DNA from 2 places in the Enterococcus sp. 3H8_DIV0648 genome. Region 1 is predicted to be linked to the other one. Evidence: a T-box and tRNA genes for the amino acid it is inferred to sense, from the RefSeq annotation. Region 1 holds a T-box; the other holds one or more tRNA genes.
What was found. A T-box is a leader RNA that pairs with one kind of tRNA and senses whether it is charged. The one in region 1 lies ahead of leuS (leucine--tRNA ligase), so its partner is inferred to be a tRNA-Leu.

Region 2: it has a tRNA-Leu gene. The T-box ahead of leuS (leucine--tRNA ligase) is inferred to sense a tRNA for this amino acid. The anticodon was not compared.

Annotation. Positions count from the first base shown of each region.
Region 1 covers NZ_NGLG01000001.1:2,386,065-2,391,033, forward strand. Annotated here, with positions in the region: gene leuS (leucine--tRNA ligase) at 1-2,312, opposite strand, end outside; T-box leader at 2,580-2,771, opposite strand; gene A5875_RS10865 (phosphatase PAP2 family protein) at 2,911-3,570, shown strand; gene A5875_RS10870 (TIGR01212 family radical SAM protein) at 3,567-4,547, shown strand; gene A5875_RS10875 (class I SAM-dependent methyltransferase) at 4,522-4,969, shown strand, end outside.
Region 2 covers NZ_NGLG01000001.1:861,672-866,640, forward strand. Annotated here, with positions in the region: gene A5875_RS03985 (glycoside hydrolase family 13 protein) at 1-1,582, shown strand, start outside; gene A5875_RS03990 (hypothetical protein) at 1,684-2,289, shown strand; gene A5875_RS03995 (hypothetical protein) at 2,350-2,535, shown strand; tRNA gene A5875_RS04000 (tRNA-Leu) at 2,582-2,665, shown strand; gene A5875_RS04005 (helix-turn-helix domain-containing protein) at 2,850-3,674, shown strand; gene nagA (N-acetylglucosamine-6-phosphate deacetylase) at 3,753-4,898, shown strand.

The DNA.
Region 1 (4,969 bases):
GCTTCTTCGTCATACGTTGGCCATGCTACATGAGAGATGCCGCCTTCGTGTCCTAAAATCGCCCAAAGCTCTTCGGCGATATGCGGTGCGATCGGTGCTAGTAGTTGTACAAAGCCTTCCACGTATTCGTAAGTCAACGCTTCTGCTTTATAAGCATCATTTACAAAGACCATCAATTGAGAAATGGCCGTATTCAAATGCAGGTGCTCCATATCCTCTGTTACTTTTTTTACCGTTTGGTTGTAGACCTTCGTCAATGAACCATCGTTAAGGGTAGTAATATGATCCCGCATCTTGCCCTCTTCATCAACAATCAGACGCCATACCCGCTCCAAGAATTTCCGTGACCCTTCAAGGCCGTTTTCACTCCAAGCAATCGCGGCATCCAATGGTCCCATAAACATTTCGTACATCCGTAAAGTGTCAGCACCATATTTTTCAACCACATCGTCAGGATTCACGACATTTTTCAATGATTTACTCATCTTCGCTGGTGCTTCTTCTAATTCTTCGCCAGTTTCGACGCTGAACCACTTGCCGTCGCGTTTTTCTACCAAATTCGTTGGTACTAACGCACCGCGGCTGTCGCGGAAGCTTTGGCCTAAGATCATGCCTTGATTGTATAGTTTTTGGAATGGTTCATTCGTTGGCACGACACCGATGTCATACAAGAATTTATGCCAGAAACGAACATACAATAAATGCAGTACCGCATGTTCAGCTCCGCCGATATAAAGATCAACCGGCATCCAGCGTTTCAATTTATCGTAATCTGCCAAGGCTTCTTTGTTATGCGGATCGATGAAACGCAGGTAATACCATGAGCTGCCTGCCCATTGCGGCATTGTGTTCGTTTCACGACGACCTTTTTTACCAGTGATCGGATCAACCACATTGACCCATTCTTCAATGTTGGCCAATGGTGATTCACCAGTACCGCTTGGTTTGATATCTGTTGTTTTTGGTAATTCCAATGGCAATTCATAATCTGGTACTAAGCCAGTCGTGCCGTCTTCCCAGTGAATCACAGGAATTGGTTCACCCCAATAACGTTGACGAGAGAACAACCAGTCTCGCAAACGGTAGCTGATTTCTTTCTTCCCGCAGCCGTGTTCTTCTAACCATGGAACCATGGCATCGATGGCGTCTTGTTTGTTCATTCCATCCAAGAATTCTGAGTTGATGTGCGGGCCGTCGCCGGTAAAGGCTTCTTTTTCTACATCGCCGCCTTCAAGTACAGGAATGATTGGCAGACCAAATGTTTTGGCAAATTCATAGTCTCGTTCATCATGAGCGGGCACCGCCATGATCGCGCCGGTTCCGTAAGAAGCTAAAACATAATCCCCGATCCAAATCGGCATTTTTTCGCCATTCACAGGATTGATCGCATAAGCCCCTGTGAAGACCCCAGTTTTTTCCTTCGCTAAATCCGTCCGATTCAATTCAGACTTTTTCGAAGCTTCTTCAATATAGGCATCCACCGCTGCTTTTTGTTCAGGCGTAGTAATTTTTTGCACTAATTCTAATTCTGGTGCCAAGACTGCATATGTCGCACCAAATAAAGTATCCGGACGTGTCGTGAAAACAGTAAATGTTTCCTCGCTGCCTTCGATCTTGAAGCTGACATTCGCACCAATGGAGCGGCCGATCCAGTTACGTTGCATTTCTTTGATGCTTTCAGGCCAATCAACCGTTTCTAAATCATCTAGCAAGCGATCAGCATAAGCGGTGATTTTCAACATCCATTGACGCATTGGTTTGCGGATAACATCATAGCCGCCGCGTTCGCTCTTGCCGTCAATCACTTCTTCGTTCGAAATAACCGTACCTAATTCAGGCACCCAGTTAACCGGAACTTCCGCTTCATAGGCCAAGCCTTTTTCATACATTTGTTCAAAGATCCATTGCGTCCATTTGTAGTACTCAGGATCTGTTGTATTTAATTCACGATTCCAGTCATAGCTGAAGCCTAATGAGTTGATTTGACGTTTGAAGGTCTCGATATTTTTCTTCGTGAATTCGGCTGGATCATTGCCTGTATCCAACGCGTATTGCTCAGCAGGCAAGCCAAAAGCATCCCAGCCCATTGGATGTAAAACGTTATAGCCTTGCGCCCGTTTCATCCGTGAAATCACGTCAGTCGCTGTGTAGCCTTCCGGGTGTCCAACGTGCAAGCCTTGTCCAGATGGATAAGGAAACATATCTAACGCATAAAATTTTGGTCTTTCAGGATCATCCTGGGTGTTAAACACATTGTGCTTTGCCCAATATTTTTGCCATTTTTTCTCAATCGCCTTGTGATCGTAACTCATGTTGTTCCTCCTAATATATGAACTTATTTTGTTTACATTGATAATATAGCCGCAATTTCTAAATTGAAACTAAAAGCTGACTCGTGATAATAGAAGAATTCTTAATAAATGAACATCCCAACCGTTTGTTGTGCAGTTACTTTGAATAACTCGAAAAGCGGAACTCGCAGCTAATTCGTTTTTCATCACGCCTATCATTCTACTAGTCTTGCTGAAACAAGAAGTGGAACTCGCAAAAAAAGTCCTACGAAAGCTCAAAAAGAACTCTCATAGGACGTTATCAACGTGGTACCACCTATTTTTATCTGCCAGATGGCAGACCTCAAAAGAAATAACGGTCTTTAACCGGATCATTTGATCTTGCTCCAAGGTAAGTTCGAATTTTCCGCATGCACACTCACAGCACCGTGCGCTCTCTGAAATGCGTTCGTTTCTACTACTCCTCTTCCGGGCAAACAATATTCAAAGTAGTTTCATCTTAGCAGATTCCAAAATAATATTCAATTGAATTCCCTTTAAGAAATCCTTGAAAAAATTGTCCTGCTGGCGAAACATGATATAATACTTCTGTTTAGAAAGGATGAATCATAGAAAAACAATGAAAAATAAACCAATCTACCAATTAATCGGCAGCTTCACCCTGCTTTTTTTTGCGGCACTGTGTTATATTGTCCGGTTTTATCCAGAAACCTTATCCGGTTTTGATCGCGGAATCATCCATGCGGTCCATCAGCTCTATCCGCAAATGAACGGCTACTTTTTATGGGTGACAAAATTTGCGAACCCTATCACGGTGATTATCTTATCCCTCGTTTTCGTCGGTTTGTTTTACTTCAACAAACAAAAAATCACGGCGCTTTGGCTGGCAGCCAGCATGGCCTTAGTCAGCGGGATCGGTAATCACTTGCTGAAGCTTTTCTTCCATCGGGCACGGCCAACGCTCTTGCCTCATATGGTGACCGAGCACAGCTTTAGTTTCCCCAGCGGACACGCAACGGCCAGCACCTTATTATATGGAACCTTGATTTTTGTGATGGCCTTGTTCTTTAAAGAAAAAACACCGCGCTTGATCGCACAGATCGTCGTTGGCTTATTGATCGTTAGTATTGTGATCAGCCGGATCTATCTTGGGGTTCATTATCCTAGCGACGTTCTAGCTGGAGCACTTTTTGGCAGCAGCTGGCTGCTTTTTACCTATCCTTATTACAAAGAGAAAAAATTAGCTTATGATCTAAAAGCAATTAGGAGGCAGAAATGACCTTTCAATATAGTGATGATGAAGCCAAACGCTATCATTCATGGAATTACGCACTGCGGCAGCAGTTCGGCGGAAAAATCTTTAAAGTGCCCGTTGATGGCGGCTTCGATTGTCCCAACCGTGACGGGACGGTCGCACATGGCGGCTGTACTTTCTGCAGCGTATCTGGCTCCGGCGATATGATCGTGGCGCCAAGTGATCCGCTGCCTCAGCAATTCCATAAGGAAATCGACATGATGCACCAAAAATGGCCCCATGTCGAGCAATACATCGTCTATTTTCAGAACTTTACTAATACCCATGCACCCGTAGAAGTAATTCGCGAGCGTTTCGAGCAGGTCGTCAATCTTCCTGGTGTGGTGGGTTTATCTGTCGGCACGCGGCCAGATTGTCTCCCGCCGGAGGTCGTAGAATATTTGGCGGAACTCAATCAACGCTTATACCTCTGGGTCGAGCTCGGGTTACAAACAACCTATGAATCCACCAGCGACATGATCAATCGTGCCCACGATTATCCAACCTACGTCAATGCAGTCGCGCGTCTGCGTAAACATGATATCAACGTCTGCACACACCTGATCAACGGTCTGCCCGGGGAATCCTTAGAGATGATGCGCGAAAATGTGCGCCGAACGATTTTGGATTCTGATGTCCAAGGGATCAAGCTGCATCTGCTGCATTTGATGCGCAACACAAAAATGCTGCGAGATTACGCGGAAGGCCGCTTGCAATTAATGAGCAAAGAGGACTATGTCTCTGTCATCTGCGACCAGCTGGAGTTGATTCCCCAAGACATCATCATCCATCGCTTGACCGGGGATGCGCCTTGGGATTCCCTGATCGGACCAATGTGGAGTCTGAAAAAATGGGAAGTCCTAAATGCGATTGATCAAGAACTGATCCGCCGCGATTCTTATCAAGGAAAATTTGCCTTAAGAAAGGAATTTGTTCATGCTGCTAACGGCTCTGCGCTTTAGTCATCAATTATTAAAAGATGTCGTTTCAAAAGGAGACCACGTAATTGATGCCACGATGGGAAACGGCAATGATACTCTTTTTTTAGCTGAATTAGTCGGTTCAACAGGACAGGTTTATGCGTTTGACATTCAAGAACAGGCACTTCAAAATACCCGCGAAAAATTAGCAGCGTACGCAGAACGTTCAACACTTTTTCTTGCAGGTCACGAAACCATCGAAGAGAAGATCGCTGTCGATCAGCCAATAAAAGCGGCAATTTTTAATCTCGGTTATCTGCCGAAAAGCGACAAGCAAATCATCACTTTGCCAGAAACTACTAAGCAAGCCATGAGTGCGATCTTGAAACGTTTAACTGTTGGCGGTCGGATGATCGTGGTGATTTATTACGGTCATGAAGGCGGCGAAGCGGAAAAAAATGAAG
Region 2 (4,969 bases), 1.5 Mb from region 1:
AGTGATCCATGAATCAGAAGGCTACGAAACGATCCAATACTATGGCTTCAATGGACAAGGCGGCGAAGGGAAAATATATGGTTCCGAACGAGAAGTGGTTCCCTATCAATTGACCTGCTATCAAAAACCTGAGATCGCCGCTAAATGGTATCGGAATGCTGTCTTTTATCAAATTTTTCCTGATCGTTTTGCTAACGGGAATTCTGATAAGAGAATCAATCAGCCTAAAAAGAATTCATTTATTTATGCAACAGAGGAAGACGAACCATTTTATATTAAGGATCAGAACGGTGAAATCGCTCGTTGGGATTTTTTTGGCGGGAATTTTAAAGGAATTGAAGAAAAGATTCCTTATTTGCAAGAACTGGGAATCACCGCTTTATATCTAAATCCGATTTTTGAAGCCAGCTCCAATCACCGCTATGATACGAATGATTATTTTATGGTGGATAGTGTTCTAGGAACCGAAGAGGATTTTAGAAGTTTGATTGCTGCTTTGCATACAGCTGGGATCGCTGTCGTGTTAGACGGAGTCTTCTCACATGTGGGAAAGAATAGCCGCTATTTTAATATTTCCGGATTTTATGGAGAAGATACAGGCGCTGCTCGTGATCCGCAAAGTGAATATCGCGACTGGTTCACCTTCAATCACTATCCGGATGACTATAAATCATGGTGGGGAGTAGCTGATCTGCCTGAGGTGCGTAAAGAAAATCCTTCCTATCAAGAATTTATCTACGGCGATTTAGACAGTGTCTTGTCGAAATGGACCTCAATGGGAGTCGATGGTTGGCGTTTAGATGTGGCCGATGAATTGACCGATGATTTTATTGCCGGTATTCGAAAAAATCTTCTGTCTTATCAAGAAAAAATCCTGATTGGTGAAGTTTGGGAAGATGCCTCAAACAAAATTGCTTACGATACACGGCGCAAATATGTTTTCGGTGATCATTTACAAGGGGTCATGAATTATCCGTTACGTCAGCAGATTTTAGATCTTTTAAATCAATCACGTTCATTGCAAGATATTTGCGAAGAAATGATTCGGTATCAGGAAAATTATCCAGCAGATTTTTATTATAATCAATTAAATAATATTGGTACTCATGATACTGAGCGTATCCTGACGATGCTGGATGGTTCTCTCGAGGCTTTGGATCAGGCATGGGGATTAATGTTCATGATGCCGGGGATTCCTTGTGTTTATTATGGGGATGAAGCTGGTTTAACAGGCGGTAAAGATCCGGACAATCGAAAGTTTTTCCCTTGGCAATCAATTGATCAAAGACTGTTCAAAAATTGTCAGAAATGGATCGAACGGAGAAAAAAATACAATGTGTTGAAGCATGGACACTTTTTCCCATTTTACTCTCAAACACAACAAATTTTTGGGATCATTCGTTATACAGAAGAGGCGTATGTGATCTATGCACTTAATCTATCCGATCAAGAGCAATGTTTGAATGTTGGCGAGCTGTCTAGTCCTCGTGCATATAAAGGGGATTATGATGTCTTGGAGCGTATTTTAGATGATGAAGTACTTGCTCCAAAAGGCAGTTTGTTCATGTCTGAATCAAATTAATCGGTTGATTCTTATCTGTCTGCCTGTTGTTTGGGAATTTAAAAGCATTTTTTCAGCATTTATGCTAAACTATGCTATATCAGAACGATGAGGATGATGTTATGCAAACCTATAGCAGAAAAAAGAGCCGTTTTCCTGCTTTTGATGACGAAGCAGGTGTTAAATTAGTACAAACCAATCAGCGTGTCTTGTTTGATGGACAGGATGACTTAATCACCAGTTATCGCTTGGAAGCCAAAGATATTTTTGAACGACCAATGCCAAAAACAAAACGGACGCGGCGTGTTAACTTAGATGAAGAACCACGTAGAGAATTAGATCATCATAAGGCCAATTTGCCAATGTATCAAGGTGAACGAAAAGAATCTAAAAAAGTAAAATTATTTGAAGAACACAAACCAAAAGAGTCTGCAAAACCTAAGTCGACGTTTAATACGCGAAATGGCCGGAGCGCAACACCGTTTTCACCAAAATTTGTGCCTTCTTCATTGATTCCTGATGAACCGGCTGATGCAATTTCGCCGAGAGAATTGATGCAGCGAATGGAAAAATCACGTCAATCCTATATTTTGTTTGCACCAGAGAATGAACAGAAGCAACCGGCGATCGAAAGAAAGAATTCACGTCAACGTTTGGATCGTTCATTACGAGGTATTATGCAAGAAGAAAATTCGAGTATCGAAAATAGTAAATATTTTCATGACTAATGCAGAAGGTGCCAATAGGCGGCCTTCTGTTGCTTTATGATGATAGGAGAGAAAAGAAACATGAATCCATTTGAAGAAAAAATCAGTCAATTACGAGCAGGAGAAATTGATAAAATTGAAGTAACCAAGGATGACTTTTTCTTGTTTCGCGAAGCGTGGATCAAACAAGAAGACAAGAAATTTTTCCGCGGTATTGCAGGATTGAAGGGCAATATTACTTACGTCTACGATACAACGATCGTTTAGACTATTGACTTTTTCATTTTAGCCCGCTATCATGAAAAAGGATTCTGCGGTGGTGTTGGAATTGGCAGACAAGCATGACTAAGGATCATGTGAGAGCAATCTCGTGTGGGTTCGAGTCCCATTCGCCGCACTTGGATGTACCATTTTTGGTACATTCTTTTTTTTGGACAAAAAAAGTTGAAATTGCGGTTGCATCTTTTCATTTTTATTCAATCCTTTTAGATGTTTCAATCACAAGAGTTGCTTGTCCATCAGTCATCAGCTAAAATTAAAGTATTAAAATGTGAATTTGCATATTTTGGAGGAAACGGTAAATGGAAGCAATTGGTCAAGTCTTAAAAGAGTTCAGGAAAGAACATGGCATGACACAAAAAGATCTTTCTAAAGGGATTTGTTCTCAAAGTGTCTTAAGTCGTATCGAAAACAATGAAGAAATCCCTAATATCATTGTGATTCAGCAGTTATGTCACCGACTGGGGATCACGATTGACCAATTGATGCTGGACTTTTTGCCGGAAGAATTATTTTTGCGCAAATATTTCAATAAAATGTTTATGTATTTACGAATCGGAAAATATTTAGAGATTCGAGCTACATTAGATTATTTAGATGAACGGCAGATCACGCACCTTGATAAGGATCGTCAGCTGGCTTGTTTCTTTAAAGGTGTCTGTGCCTACTTTATCGATAAAGATCCAGAATCAGCCTTGGAACAGATTGTTCAAGGTCTTTCAATCTGTGTATCGAAAAAATATACAGGGTACTTTGACAGTCGAATATTGCTGCTAAATTTTGCTGGTAAAATGAGCGCGGTCTTGGGCAGGATGAATGATGCTCAAAATTACTACAATCAAAGTTTTGAACTGTTTCAAACGATGATGGCGGATTATTCGGAACGCAGTGAATTAAGCAATCTTTTTGTTAATTATGGGACTTTTTTGGTGAAACAGGAGCGTTTGGACCTAGCCGAAAAGGTCGTTGATATGGGCTTGAAGTGGAACAGGCAGCAATGCAGCTACTATAAACTAAGAGAGCTTTTGGAATTGAAGATTCTCATGCTAGAAGCTCGAGATGAGATTCACTCGATAATTAATTATCGAAAAATGCTGCGTGCTATTGAAAAGATAAAAGATTTATAGAATGGTCTACACCATTCTTGACTTATTGTGGATTCAGGAGTAACTTTAAAGTACTAAGAAAAAAAGGGAGAGCTCACGATGAAAACTTTTATTTATGCTGACAAATTCTTTTTAAACTCTGGTGTTAAAGGCGCAGGTTATTTAGATGTCACTGATGGCATTTTTGGAACATATACGAAAGAAAAGCCAGAAGGTGCAGAGATCATTGACCAAACTGGAAAATGGATCGCTCCTGGCTTAGTTGATACTCATATCCATGGGTATAAAAATCATGATGTTATGGACAACGATGCTGATGGAATCAAAGTTATGTCTGAAGAATTGTTATCTTGTGGTGTTACAAGCTTCTTACCAACAACATTGACTTCTTCAAAGGAACGCTTGAAAGATGTTGCTGAAACGATCGGTAAAGTATATCAAGATGTTGACGGCGCGAAAATTCAAGGAATCTATTTTGAAGGACCTTTCTTCACTGAAGAACATAAGGGAGCACAAAATCCTAGCTATTTTGGCGATCCTGATTTGGATACTTTTCATGAATGGCAGGAAGCTTCAGGCGGCTTGATCAAAAAAATCGCATTGGCTCCTGAACGCAAAGGCGTAAAAGAGTTTGTTAAAACAGTGACTGATGAAGGTGTGGTTGTTTCATTAGGGCATTCAAATGGTACTTTAGAAGAAGCGCAAGAAGCGGTCGAAGCAGGTGCGAGTGTCTTCGTCCATGCCTACAACGGAATGCGTGGATTGAACCACCGTGAACCTGGAATGGTCGGTGCATTATTAACATTGCAGCATGTCTTTTCTGAATTGATCTGCGATGGTCATCATGTACATCCGCAAGCTGCTGAAGTACTAATGGAAAAAGCTGGACATGATCATGTAGCATTGATTACTGACTGTATGATGGCTGGCGGCATGCCTGATGGTAATTACAATTTAGGTGAATTCCCGGTAGTCGTGAAAGAAGGAACTGCACGTCTGGACTCTGGTAACTTAGCCGGCAGTATTTTGAAATTGAAAGAAGCAATCAAAAATGTGGTTGATTGGGATATTGCAACACCTGAACAAGCAATCATGATGGCATCATACGTGCCAGCTGTCAGCTGTAAAATTGATGACAAATGCGGTATGATCGCTGAAGGCCGTGCGGCTGACTTCATCGTCCTAGAACCTAATATGGATCTAGTGGCTACTTATCTTGATGGTGTTGAACGTTATCACGCTTAATTAATTTTATCCATTCAAAGCTCGGTCAACTTGGCCGAGCTATTTTTTTAATGATATATATGAGGAGTGTT